DNA from 4 places in the Peribacillus sp. NPDC006672 genome. Region 4 is predicted to be linked to each of the others. Evidence: riboswitches for the same ligand, from Rfam matches in the RefSeq annotation. Region 4 holds a riboswitch; each other region holds the start of a gene.
The links. Region 4 has a riboswitch for cobalamin ahead of ACQKKK_RS13390 ((2Fe-2S) ferredoxin domain-containing protein). Riboswitches for the same ligand answer to the same signal wherever they lie in the genome.
Positions count from the first base shown of each region.

Region 1: linked by a shared signal. The riboswitch ahead of ACQKKK_RS05995 (ABC transporter substrate-binding protein) and the one ahead of ACQKKK_RS13390 ((2Fe-2S) ferredoxin domain-containing protein) in region 4 are both predicted to bind cobalamin.
Region 2: linked by a shared signal. The riboswitch ahead of ACQKKK_RS05510 (ribonucleoside-diphosphate reductase subunit alpha) and the one ahead of ACQKKK_RS13390 ((2Fe-2S) ferredoxin domain-containing protein) in region 4 are both predicted to bind cobalamin.
Region 3: linked by a shared signal. The riboswitch ahead of ACQKKK_RS23515 (FecCD family ABC transporter permease) and the one ahead of ACQKKK_RS13390 ((2Fe-2S) ferredoxin domain-containing protein) in region 4 are both predicted to bind cobalamin.

Region 1 is NZ_JBNNOR010000003.1:20,745-23,893, forward strand. It holds tRNA gene ACQKKK_RS05985 (tRNA-Arg) at 1-56, opposite strand, end outside; gene ACQKKK_RS05990 (polysaccharide deacetylase family protein) at 254-1,147, shown strand; cobalamin riboswitch at 1,234-1,409, shown strand; gene ACQKKK_RS05995 (ABC transporter substrate-binding protein) at 1,568-2,539, shown strand; gene ACQKKK_RS06000 (FecCD family ABC transporter permease) at 2,502-3,149, shown strand, end outside.
Region 2 is NZ_JBNNOR010000002.1:433,706-436,854, reverse strand. It holds gene ACQKKK_RS05510 (ribonucleoside-diphosphate reductase subunit alpha) at 1-2,005, opposite strand, end outside; cobalamin riboswitch at 2,144-2,323, opposite strand; gene ACQKKK_RS05505 (manganese-dependent inorganic pyrophosphatase) at 2,617-3,149, shown strand, end outside.
Region 3 is NZ_JBNNOR010000022.1:47,135-50,283, reverse strand. It holds gene ACQKKK_RS23525 (sigma-70 family RNA polymerase sigma factor) at 1-398, opposite strand, end outside; gene ACQKKK_RS23520 (GNAT family N-acetyltransferase) at 713-1,225, shown strand; cobalamin riboswitch at 1,334-1,521, shown strand; gene ACQKKK_RS23515 (FecCD family ABC transporter permease) at 1,713-2,792, shown strand; gene ACQKKK_RS23510 (heme ABC transporter ATP-binding protein) at 2,789-3,149, shown strand, end outside.
Region 4 is NZ_JBNNOR010000007.1:139,576-142,724, reverse strand. It holds gene ACQKKK_RS13395 (energy-coupling factor ABC transporter permease) at 1-589, opposite strand, end outside; cobalamin riboswitch at 766-962, opposite strand; cobalamin riboswitch at 1,166-1,355, shown strand; gene ACQKKK_RS13390 ((2Fe-2S) ferredoxin domain-containing protein) at 1,507-1,875, shown strand; gene cobJ (precorrin-3B C(17)-methyltransferase) at 1,890-3,149, shown strand, end outside.

The DNA of each region.
Region 1 (3,149 bases), on a different contig from region 4:
AACCTACGACCTACAGCTTAGGAGGCTGTCGCTCTATCCTGCTGAGCTACTGGGACATATAAAAAAGTCGACGACTTATTTATTATATTTCTTATAGGCAAACTTTTCAAGTTAATAGCAATAATTATTATAAAAAAAATCATCTAGCCGTATAGGGGGAACCCAGCGCTTGTGTTTCCTTACCTTTCATTAAATGGAATACTTTATTATTTCCTGGTTTTCTGGTACTATTATGCTAGAAAAAATTAGGAGAATGATAGTGGGGAATAATAAAGTTTTATGGATGGTGACGCTGCTGGGGATTTTAATTTTACCAGCATGCTCACAAGGGATTTTAGAGGGTATAGGCACAAAGACGGCTGCGCCGATCACGGAAGATAACATTGAAGTGGCTGCAGCAGCGGAGAATGACACTGGGCAGGATTCGGAGGAAGAATTATATCCTGAACGAATCGATACGAGAAACTGGATAATAGCTGAGTCCGCGGTACAGCTTCCAATATTGATGTATCATAGCATTTCTGAAGGCAATAATCTTCGGGTACCAAAAGAGGAATTCCGATTGCAAATGGCTTGGCTTCGGGAAAATGGTTACTATACATTATCCCCTGAAGAAGCATTCCTCGTTTTAACCGAAAATCGGATGCCAAGTGAGAAGTGTGTCTGGCTTACTTTTGATGATGGCTATACAGATAACTACACGGACGCTTTCCCTATACTAAAAGAATATGATATGAAAGCGACTGTCTTCATGATCGGGAAGTCCATCGATAAAGGTCATCACCTGACTGAAAAGCAAATGGTTGAGATGAGAGGGAATGGGATTTCAATCGAAAGTCATACGATTAACCATTTGGAGCTGAACCGCATGACGGCAGAGCAGCAAGAAGCGGAAATGGTCCAGTCAAAGGATCTGTTCGATCGTATCCTCCAACAGGAAACGACAGTGCTTTCCTATCCAGTTGGTCGTTATAATGAAGAGAGTCTCAGGCTTTCAGAAGAGGCTGGCTATAAGATGGCCGTCACTACTGAACCTGGAGGAGCTTCAAGGGACCAAGGGATGTATGCCCTGCATCGAGTTCGGATTTCACCCGGATTATCAGTCGGTGGGTTCGCGTCGCTGATAGAAAATGCTTCAAATCATTGAAGATGGACGGTGCATTTCGAACTTGTTCAGAAAAATCATATAATAATCGATTCTTACATGGTGTATAATGAAGGCAGTGAAAATTATATACATATGAACGATTTGGTGTCTTAATGACTTAAAAGGGAAGCTGGTGAAATGCCAGCGCGGTCCCGCCACTGTATATGGGAGCTGACGGCTATGTACCACTGTATTGGGATATGGGAAGGTGCCGTTGACGATGACCATGAGCCAGGAGACCTGCCAAGATTCGTACACCTGTAACCTACGCGGATGGGAAGGTGTGTGGCAGACCCTAAGAGTCCGTAATTATATTGTTGCCATACAAGCATCTTCCGTTTAACGGGAGGTGCTTTTTGTTTTGGGGGCATCTTCCGAGATTATTAGGTGGGAAGAAATTAAATGAAAAGATTGTGGGGAATGAAAATGAAAAAGATTTTTGGTCTGATATTGTTGATGTTGCTTACTGCAGGCATGATGGTTGGCTGCAGTGACGCTACTGATGAAGGAAAAGAAAAGCAGCAAACGAATCATGCTCAACACAAAGCTTTCCCGATTACGATTAAAGATGCAACTGGGGGAAAAGTTACGATAGAACAAAAACCGAAGAAAATCGTGTCGTTGATACCAAGTAATACGGAAGTGGTCTTTGCACTTGGTTTGGGTAAAAAGGTCGTTGGTGTTTCCGACAATGATAATTATCCGGAAGAAACGAAAAAAATCGAAAAAGTTGGCGGAATGGAAATGAACACGGAGCTGATTGTCTCATTGAAGCCCGACCTTGTTCTTGCCCATGCATCAAGTGCCCATAATTCGAATGAGGGTTTAAAGCAGCTTAAGGATGCTGGAATAGATGTCCTTGTAGTCAATGATGCACAAAGCTTTGACCAAGTCTATGAGTCTATTGATATGATTGGGCAGGCAACGGGAGAACATGATAAGGCAAAAGAAATCGTTACGGATATGAAAATGAAGCTCAAGGATATTCAGGAAAAAGCCAAATCCGTTAAGGAAGCGGATAGGAAGACCGTTTTTGTTGAGGTTTCGCCATCACCGGAAATATTCACACCTGGAAAAAATACTTTCATGAATGAGATGCTTCATATTATTTCAGCGGATAATGCTGCTGCTGAATTGGACGGTTGGGCAAAAATTGATGAAGAGTCGATCATTGCTGCAAATCCTGATGTCATCATTACAACGTATGGTTATTATACGAAAGATCCAGTTAGTGAAGTGACGGGCCGAAAAGGATGGCAAGATGTAAATGCCGTTAAGAATGGCCAAGTCTTTGATGTCCATTCTGACTTGGTGACCCGTTCCGGTCCACGCTTAATAGAGGGAGTAGAGGAACTTGCCAAATCAGTCTATCCGAACCTATTTGACAACTAAATGGACGTTTGCTTATTTAATTGCGTTGTTATTTTTGTTAATTGCAATGACGATAGGCATTTCCTTTGGTTCGGTGCCAGTACCGATTCCCGTACTTATACAAATAATCGGCAAGGAGATTTTTCATTTACCGGTTTCTGCTGATTCTGATGTGATGCTTACGAATATCGTGATGAACATCCGCTTGCCGCGTGTGTTGCTTGCGGGTTTGGTTGGGTCATCACTTGCGATTGCGGGTGCGGCTTTTCAGGGACTGCTCCGGAACCCGCTCGCTGATCCTTACACATTAGGTATTTCATCTGGAGCATCGGTCGGCGCTGTATTGACAATATTCTTGAATATATCACTGCCATTCATCGGTTTATATACTCTTCCGGCATTGAGCATCTTATGCTCAGTGCTCACGATGCTCTGCGTACTGACTTTTGCAAAAAAAATGGATCGATCGATGAAAGTGGAAACGATCATTTTAACGGGAATCATTTTCAGCTCGTTTTTAAGTGCCTTCATTTCATTGATGATTGCGCTGACGGGTGATGAATTAAGACAAATCATCGGCTGGCTGATGGGAAGCGTTTCCATGCGTGGATGGAATTATATTGCAATCATT
Region 2 (3,149 bases), on a different contig from region 4:
TTTCTTCGTAAAATTCAATTTCATACAAAGGATCAATTCCATCCGTTGAATTACCGATCTTAGCAGTCGATGAATTGGGGGCAATAGCCATTAAATATCCATTACGGGTACCGTGTTCCTGCACATTTGCTTTTAAATCCATCCATTTTTGATCTGTATAGTCACGAAGTTCGAAATATTCCCCTGTATGCCAATCTGATCCTTCGAAATATGGGTAGGATCCTTTTTCCTTGGCCAACTCGTTGGATGCTTTGATTGTTAAGTAAGCGATCTTTTCGTATAAAGCATCGGCATAGTGAACAGCCTCATCCGATTCCCAATAAATATTCTGAGTGGCAAGTAAATGATGCCATCCAAACGTTCCTAAACCAATTGCCCGGTAACGTTTGTTCGAGATGGATGCTTGCTTGACCGGAAGATTATTCACATCAATGACGTTATCCAGCATCCGGATCTGAATGGGAATTAACCTCTCCAAAACATCGCTGCTCACCGCACGGGGCAAGTTAATGGATGATAGGTTGCAGACAACGAAATCGCCGCTTTTACGGACCACAACGACATCTCCATCTTCTGTTTCATATTCATCCGTGATCGTCGAAGGGCTTAAGTTTTGAGCAATCTCCGTACAAAGGTTAGAACAATAAATCATGCCTTTATGTTTATTAGGATTCTTCCGGTTCACTTCATCGCGATAGAACATATATGGTACGCCTTCTTCTAATTGAGAAATCATGATGCTTTTCATGATGTCCATCGCATTGATTTTTTCAAAGCTATAGTTTGGAAGTGTACCATTTTCTGCGGCCTCGACAGCAAGTGCATAATGATTCCTGAAGCTTCCTTCGCCTTTCTTCTCGTCATAAAGATCTTCAAGTGAGAATCCAAGGGTTTGCTTGACGGTATGCGGATCGAAAAGATACCATTCTTTTCTGTCGCGTACAGCCTCCATGAACAAATCAGGAATACATACACCTGTAAAAATATCATGGGCTTTTAATCTGTCATCCCCGTTTTGCGTCTTCAAATCAAGGAAGCTCATGATATCTTTATGCCAGGCATCCAAGTAAATCGCGATGGCACCTTTACGTTGCCCCAATTGATCGACACTGACAGCTGTCTGGTTGAATAGTCGGATCCAGGGAGTAGTGCCGGAACTGTTTCCAGAGAAACCTCGGATATCAGAACCAAGCGAACGAATCTTACCAACGTAAAGACCTACACCGCCGCCGAATTTTGATACTTTTGCGGCATCGTAGTTAGATAGATAGATGCCGTCAATGGAATCTTCAATTGCGTCGATAAAACAAGAGCTTAACTGTCCATGCGTTTTACCTGCATTGGATAGAGTAGGCGTCGCAACAGTCATATAAAGGTTGGACATAGCCCAGTAAGCTTCTTTTATAAGTTGAAGGCGATGCTCCGTTTTTTCCATTCGCATGATTTCCATCGCGATGATCATGAAGCGCTCTTGAGGCAGTTCGTAGACCTTGTCTTTTTTGGGGCGGGCTAGGTAGCGATCGTTTAATAAGTAGATGCCTATGTAAGAAAATAATTTATCCTTTTCCGGGTCGATCACCGAACCCAATTCCTCAATTTCCGCTTTCGTATAAGAAGCTAGCAGTTCTGATTTATAAATGGGATAACGCTGGCCTTCTGAAAGTTGGGAGAGTTCCGTGATCAGTTCATAGAACGGGCCATAACTCATGCCTTCATAACCCCGATTGGCCTGTGCATCCCTATACATCGTATTCAATAGTTCTGCTGCAGCAACAAACGTCCAATCGGGAGCATCTATATCCACACTTTCAAGAGCGAGCTGAATCAGTTTTTTTGATGCCTGTTCATCGGTTGTGTCACTTTTGCGATCAAGCCATTTTATAAAACGCTTTTTGAACTTTTCCATATCGAGACGGCCTTCGAATTCCTTTGATAACATCTCAAGCTGGATTGAATTCGTTTCGGTGTCATTTTCGCTTATGGTAGAGTTATATGTTTGAGTCATTAATAATCCTCCTTGTAAACTTCCGTTAAAATAAAAAAACCGCCCAATGGATTGAGCGGATCAAACGATAGAATAAAAGAACCATGAAAAAATAGCCATTATACTATCGTTTCATCATCTCAATCCCCGAAGAATAAGAAACGTGAAAAAATCAAGGCAGGTCTCCTGACTCATGATCATCCTACTTTGAGTCCTTCCCATATAGAGAGCTATACAGTGGTTTCTCATTTCGTCACATTTACAGTTGCGGGGACAGTTCCGGGTTTACACCGGATTCCCTTTTCAGCCATCACTGGCACCTTGGATTATAAAATATTCTATATATAGTTATTATTGTTGTTTATGTAATCAATATCTAGTATTTCTGCTTATATTATCGTAAGCCATATACGATGATAATTCAACTAATATATTTGAAAAAAACCAACCCTTATCTATTGACAAAGTGAATGTAGAGGGATAGAGAATGAAAGATTTTATTGGGGAATGGGTAATTCGAGCACTGAATTTACGGGATTTTGTGTTAAAATAAAGTGTATAGTAATGGTGACTCTCCCTTATTGCGATAAGGGGATTCGCGGAAAAATATTTATGAAAAAGGAGATAAAATCTTGGAAAAAGTATTAGTTTTTGGACATAAAAACCCGGATACAGACACAATCTGTTCAGCAATCGCTTATGCAGATCTTAAAAAGCAGCTAGGAATCAACGCTGAACCAGTTCGTCTGGGTGAAGTGAATGGTGAAACTCAATATGCGTTGGACCAATTCAAATTCGAAGCTCCCCGCCTTGTGGAAAAAGTGGCAGGGGAAGCGGATGGCGTAATCCTGGTCGACCACAACGAACGCCAGCAAAGTGCAGAAGATATTGACCAAGTCCGTGTGCTGGAAGTTATCGACCATCACCGTATCGCTAACTTTGAAACAAGCGATCCTTTATATTACCGTGCGGAACCAGTTGGCTGTACGGCAACCATTTTAAATAAAATCTATAAAGAAAACGGCATTGAAGTCCCTAAAGCAATCGCCGGACTTATGCTATCTGCCATCATTTCCGATTCTTTATTGTTCAAATCCCCGACATGCACAGATCAAGACGTTGCAGCAGCTATGGAACTGGCTGATATTGCAGGAGTCAACGCTGA
Region 3 (3,149 bases), on a different contig from region 4:
GGTTCTAAGAGATCGATTAACTGAAGCAGTTCTTTTCTGTCTTCCAATATAATTAGTTCATCTTCTACAGATTTTTCTGAATCTACTTCTGTGTAACCTGACGTAAGCTCCATTTTCTTCATGGCTTTTCTGTAGTAATCAATCGCTTTAAACTTAGCGATCGCACAAATCCATTTTCTGAAATCTGTTTTATCCCCATGGAACTTTTTCGAATTGTTCCAGATTGAGAGAAAAATATCATTGATGCATTCTTCAATAATTCCGTCGTTCTTAAGGGGGGAGAGAATTTTATATGTGACCCCCTTGATTAATGGCAAATAGGTATCAACTATAAATTCCAATGCATCCTCTTTTTGGCGTTGCAGCCGCTCGATAAAATTTCTTTCGGTAGACTTCATGATCATGATTCCCCTTATTTTTTTGTAAAAGCTTTTACACCTTATACAACGTATGTAAAAAGATTTATTCTCAACTATTTGTGGAGTGGGTATGATGGGTTCATAGCATTTGGAATGATATGGTATTGAGAGTAGCACGATTTATCAGTTTGTTACAGTGTTATCCAAATGAAAGGTATGCTGACAGCAGTGAAAGATCAAAAAAATATTCTTTATCCATTTATCAGGAAGGATAAGCCCTTGGTTTTATTGAATGATAGGTATGGAAGATATCAGCTCTTATATGCTTAGCGTTTTTGGAAAGGGATGAAGGAATGATGGATATATACATTGATAGGCTTAATGAACAGGATGCACAAGAGTTATTTAAATTTGAGTGCAATAACAGAACATTTTTTGAACAAACGGTCCCAGGCCGGGGAGATGATTATTATAGCTTTGGAACGTTTGAAGTCAGGCATAAGGAATTATTAAAAGAACAAGAAGATGCAATATCTTCTTTTTATCTGATTAAGGATGGTTCAGGCACTATCGTCGGCAGGATTAATCTTGTGGATATCGACCCCATTAATGGTACGGCCCATGTCGGTTATAGAATTGGGGAGAAGTATACGCAAAGGGGAATAGCGAATAAAGCGTTAAAGCTTTTGGTTAATCTTGCGCCGGAATTGAATGTGACTCAAATACATGCCAAAACGACAAGCGACAATTTGGCCTCTCAAAAGGTTTTAGTGAAAAACGGTTTTGAACGGACTTCGATTAATGAGAAAATTAGTGCGGATACCGATCAAAAGCTAACATTCTACCATTATAGTAAGAACCTATAAATCCATATTCCTCTATTAATAGACGGCATTCCCATTTTTTAATTGAGAAAAGATGGGGAGTATACTATACTAACGTTGTATTAATGTTTGGGAAATTTTGCGAGGAATTCATATATTTGCCGCTGGGTGCCTTTGTGTGAACAAAGGGTAACAGGGAATCGGGTGTAAATCCCGAGTGGTCGCGCCACTGTAACCAAGGAGTTTTCTTTCAGGATGTCACTTGACAGTCAGTCAGGGAAGACGAAAGGAAATGTTGATCTGGAAGCCAGGAGACCTACCTAGTAGGCATCACCAATTTTTCCTTCGCTGAGAGGAGAGGTGTTCGAGAGAGAAAAGACGGACTTAGGTCCTTCCGTATTTTTTTTGCTTATACTCGTAACTCGATTCTTTGTTAAAAGGATGGGGTTTTTTTGTGTTGTTTTTTTGAAGGAGGAGTTCATCATTGGGAGAGTCATTGATTAGAAGCTCATTGAAAGAGAGCGGGGATGTGCTTGAAGAACCTCATTTTGAGAGAAAAGCCAAACGCAGGTTTCGTTTCCTGCTATTTTTCTTGCTGTGCATCCTTTTATTATCCGTTACATTCGCTGTTACCCTTGGGCCAGTTAAGATGTCAGCAATAACAGTGTGGAAGATTGCCTTAGGGCATCTGCCTTTTCTCGGTGATTCTTTGGAGGTGAATTGGAGTATCGCACAAGAGCGGATCATTTGGGATATCCGTCTGCCCCGTGTATTGCTCGGTGCGGTGGTAGGTGCAGGATTATCCGTAGTGGGTGTCGTCATCCAGGCATTGGTGCGCAATTCACTTGCAGATCCGTATATTCTGGGCATTTCATCTGGTTCCTCTGTTGCTGCAACCCTTGTCATTCTCTTTGGGGCGCTGCCTATATTCGGACAATATGCGTTATCATTCGGTGCCTTCCTGGGGGCCATGGCTGCGATGCTTTCCGTTTATTTATTGGCTCAAGTGGGAGGGAGAATCCAAACGACAAGGCTATTATTGGCAGGTGTAGCCATTTCGATGATCATGTCGGCTGTCACTAATTTCATTGTCACACTTGCACCAAGAGATTCAGGCATCCGTGAGGCGATGTTTTGGATGATGGGCAGTTTAGCAGGTGCAAAATGGGAATACATACCGATTCCAGCAGTTGTGGTGCTTGTGGTTTCCTTGTTCCTTATCGTACAATCCCGCTCCCTCAATATCTTATTGATGGGCGAAGAAGTCGCCGCGACGCTTGGAGTCAATATGGAAGCCTTCCGTAAAGTTCTGATCATCATTACGTCCCTTGTTACGGGGACCGTTGTGGCTGTAAGCGGTTCGATTGGGTTCATCGGTTTGGTCGTACCGCATTTATCCCGGCTATTGGTCGGGACAGACCATAAACGAGTTCTTTCATGCAGCATATTGATTGGCATGATCCTCGTCATTTGGTCAGATGTATGTGCCCGGCTAGTCCTGGCACCTCAAGAACTTCCGATTGGCGTTGTCACCGCACTGTGCGGAGGGCCATTCTTCATTTGGCTTTTGCGGCGAAGTTCATATTCATTTGGAGGTGGGGGCAAGTGAAATTAGCAATTGAAGAAGTGTCTTATTCAATTCTGGACACTCCTATCATTGAGGATATATCTCTACATATAAAAACTGGGCAGTTCGTCGGGCTGATCGGTCCGAATGGGAGCGGGAAATCCACTCTATTAAAAAATGTTTCCCGGATTGTGGAGCCGCATACGGGATCTGTTCATCTGGACGGTCGTGACCTTTACCGGCTTTCACCGAAACAAACAGCCCGGGAAATGGCGGTTGTCAGTCAAGAAACATCCCTGACCTTCGACTTTAGTGTACAAGAGATGGTTTGGATGGGACGGCATCCTCATAAGCGGTTATTTCAGGGAGATACTTCGACAGATAGACGAATCGTCAATC
Region 4 (3,149 bases):
CCATGAATCCCCCTACCTCGGATGGAAAAGCAAGAGCAAGTTGAACGGAAGTTACCACATAGGTTCCTAAATCTCCAAAAGCAGCTGCCAAGAAAACGGCAAGAGAAAAAGACCACCCCAATTTAGTTGCGCCCTTGAAGACAAAGTAAGCAATGAACGGTCCGCATACAGCCATGGAAAATGCATTGGCACCTAATGTCGTCAATCCTCCGTGAGCCAGTAATACAGCTTGAAATAACAGAACGATGGAACCCACGACACTCATGGCCAATGGTCCGAATAATATGGAACCCAAACCAACTCCTGTAGGGTGTGAAGAACTTCCCGTAACGGAAGGAATCTTCAGGGCCGATAATATGAATACAAATGCTCCAGATAGGCCGAGTATCATTTTTGTTTCCGGGTTTTCCTTTACTTTGGACCTGATGGACCGGTAACCCAAGATTAAAAATGGAAGGGTAATGGCCCACCAGAATATGGCCCATTCAATCGGTAAAAATCCCTCCATAATATGCATGGCCATAACTCGTTTTGGTACAAGAAGCAGTAAAACGACAAAATAAAGAATTTTCCAATTGGCTTTTTTCATTCTTTCTCCTTTCAGCACTTTTAATTTTTTTGAACAAGGCTTTTGAAGAAAAGCGGCGCACAACATAAAAAGCACTTCTCTAAAAAGAAAGAAGTGCGTAATGAACAGGAATTCCTCAGCATAAACCAACCACGGGCTATTCTGCCTGATCCGCACACCCATCCTCGTAGGTTGAAACAGTTTCACGCTTCATGGCAGGTCTCCTGGCTTTGGTTCATCATCCCATTACATCCTTCCCATCTCATTTGACAGTGGATTAACCTTAAGGCAATAGGACTTCCCTTTACAGTGGCGGGACCGCTCCGGATTTTCACCGGCTTCCCTTTTAAGCTGAATTTCCGAGAAATTCAACACCATAAAACTTATGTAATTATTTTGAAAAATCTCGTTTAGTTTATCATAAAGAAATAAATCCAGCTACACTCTCTTTTTTTTTGGGGGGACTAATAACGCAGAGAAGCGAGGCGTGGAGCTGGATTTACCCTATTAAACTTTTCTAAACAGTCGGAATAAACTTTGAATTTTGCTAAAGTTGTTATATGATAGATAAAGTTAGCTAGAAATGTATAATAAAACCAAATATTTCATTTTAAAAGTGCTCTTGTGTGAATTATCAAGAGATAATAGGGAAATCGGTGAAAATCCGATGCAGCCCCCGCTACTGTAAACGCTGATGAAATTGTCGATGACCACTGGCTTAATGCCGGGAAGGGACAAAGTAAAATGAAGCGTAAGCCAGGAAACCTGCTTTTGAAATTGTATGATACTTTTCGGAGGGAAAGGTAGAAGGACTATGACGATTTTGGGAGATTCAGCATATTTGCTGAGGGCTCCTCATTCATATAGTTTTTTTAAAACCTTAACTCTTATGTTAAGGTTTTTTATTTTGCCTTTTCCCTGAACTCAGGAGGAAGAAGATGACTACTTGGAACTTGAAGGGTACAAATACGCATCTGTTGATTTGCAATGGCAGCAGTTGCATGAAAAAAGGCGGGGAAGAAGTAACCCAAGCGATTCGCGATGAAATTACTTCAAAGGGAATGGATATGAAAATCCATACAACCAGGACACGCTGTAACGGAAGATGTAAGGACGCCTGCGTTGTGATTGCGTATCCCCAAGGGAAATGGTTTCGGGTGGATACCCCTGATTACGGTCGGAAGATTGTAAATAATATTGATGATGGGGAGTTTGTGCCCCAGATGATCTACCAATTCAGTGATGGGGAAATGACCCCTAATCCAGATTTTCCTGCTCATACGGGTATTTCAAAGAACAAATCGTAAAAGGAGATGTCTTAATGAGTACTAACGGTAAATTATTCGTCGTCGGCTTTGGGCCAGGGAATTTTGAACACATTACCAAACGCGCTGTCGAAGCCCTTCAAGAAAGTGACTACATCATTGGTTATAAAACCTATGTTGAACTCATTCAGGGACTGCTTACAGATCAAACGATTATTAGTACGGGAATGACTGAAGAGGTATCACGTGCTCAGGAAGCAGTGAAACAAGCGGAGCTGGGAAAGAAAGTGGCTGTAATTTCCAGTGGTGATGCCGGAGTTTACGGGATGGCAGGGTTGGTTTATGAAGTATTGATTGAAAAGGGGTGGAAAGAAGATACTGGAGTGGGCATTGAAGTCATCCCTGGTATTTCTGCAATCAACTCTTGTGCGTCTTTACTTGGGGCACCTGTCATGCACGATTCGTGTACCATCAGCCTCAGTGATCATTTAACGCCTTGGGAACTTATTGCTAAAAGGGTTGAAGCAGCTGCGATGGCAGACTTTGTCATTGCACTTTATAACCCGCGTAGCGGCAGGCGGACTAGGCAAATTGTTGAAACACAGAACATTCTCCTTCGCTACCGTTCGCCCGATACACCTGTAGGGTTGGTGAAAAGTGCATATCGCGATAGGCAGGATATTATCATAACCAATTTGAAAGATATGTTGAATCACGATATTGGAATGTTGACCACCGTCATTATTGGTAACTCATCCACCTTTTTATATGATGATAAAATCATCACACCAAGAGGCTATCAGAGGAAATATACTTTGAATTCGGAAAAGCAACCATTGAAGCCGCATCAACGTCTGCAAAAAGAAGCGGAACCGTGGGCATTAGATCAAGAAACGGCATCTATGCAGGAAGCGTACACCGAGTCGACTGGCGGAGTTGGATTGCTTACAAAAGCCCCAGAAAAAAAGCGCACTTCTTTTGAAGTGGCAATGGAAGCACTCATAAAAGTTAAGGGTCAAACAGTCCAGCAATCAATTACGCCAGCTGTTCAGCAAAAAATTGAGTCGGTATTCGAGCTTGCCGTTAGCCCAGGTGTGGCGAACAAGCAATTTACTCCCAAACAAATGATGACACTTGCAGAAGTTGTTGGAGAGAAAGGAACGATGGAATACACGCCAAATCATAAAATCGTTTTAAAGATTCCTACAACAGATCCAGAGGTTATTACTGGAAAATTGCAATCAGCAAACTTTTTATTATCACCAATTGGGGATGTACTGACATTAAAAGCCTGTGATTTCTGTGATGGTGAAAAA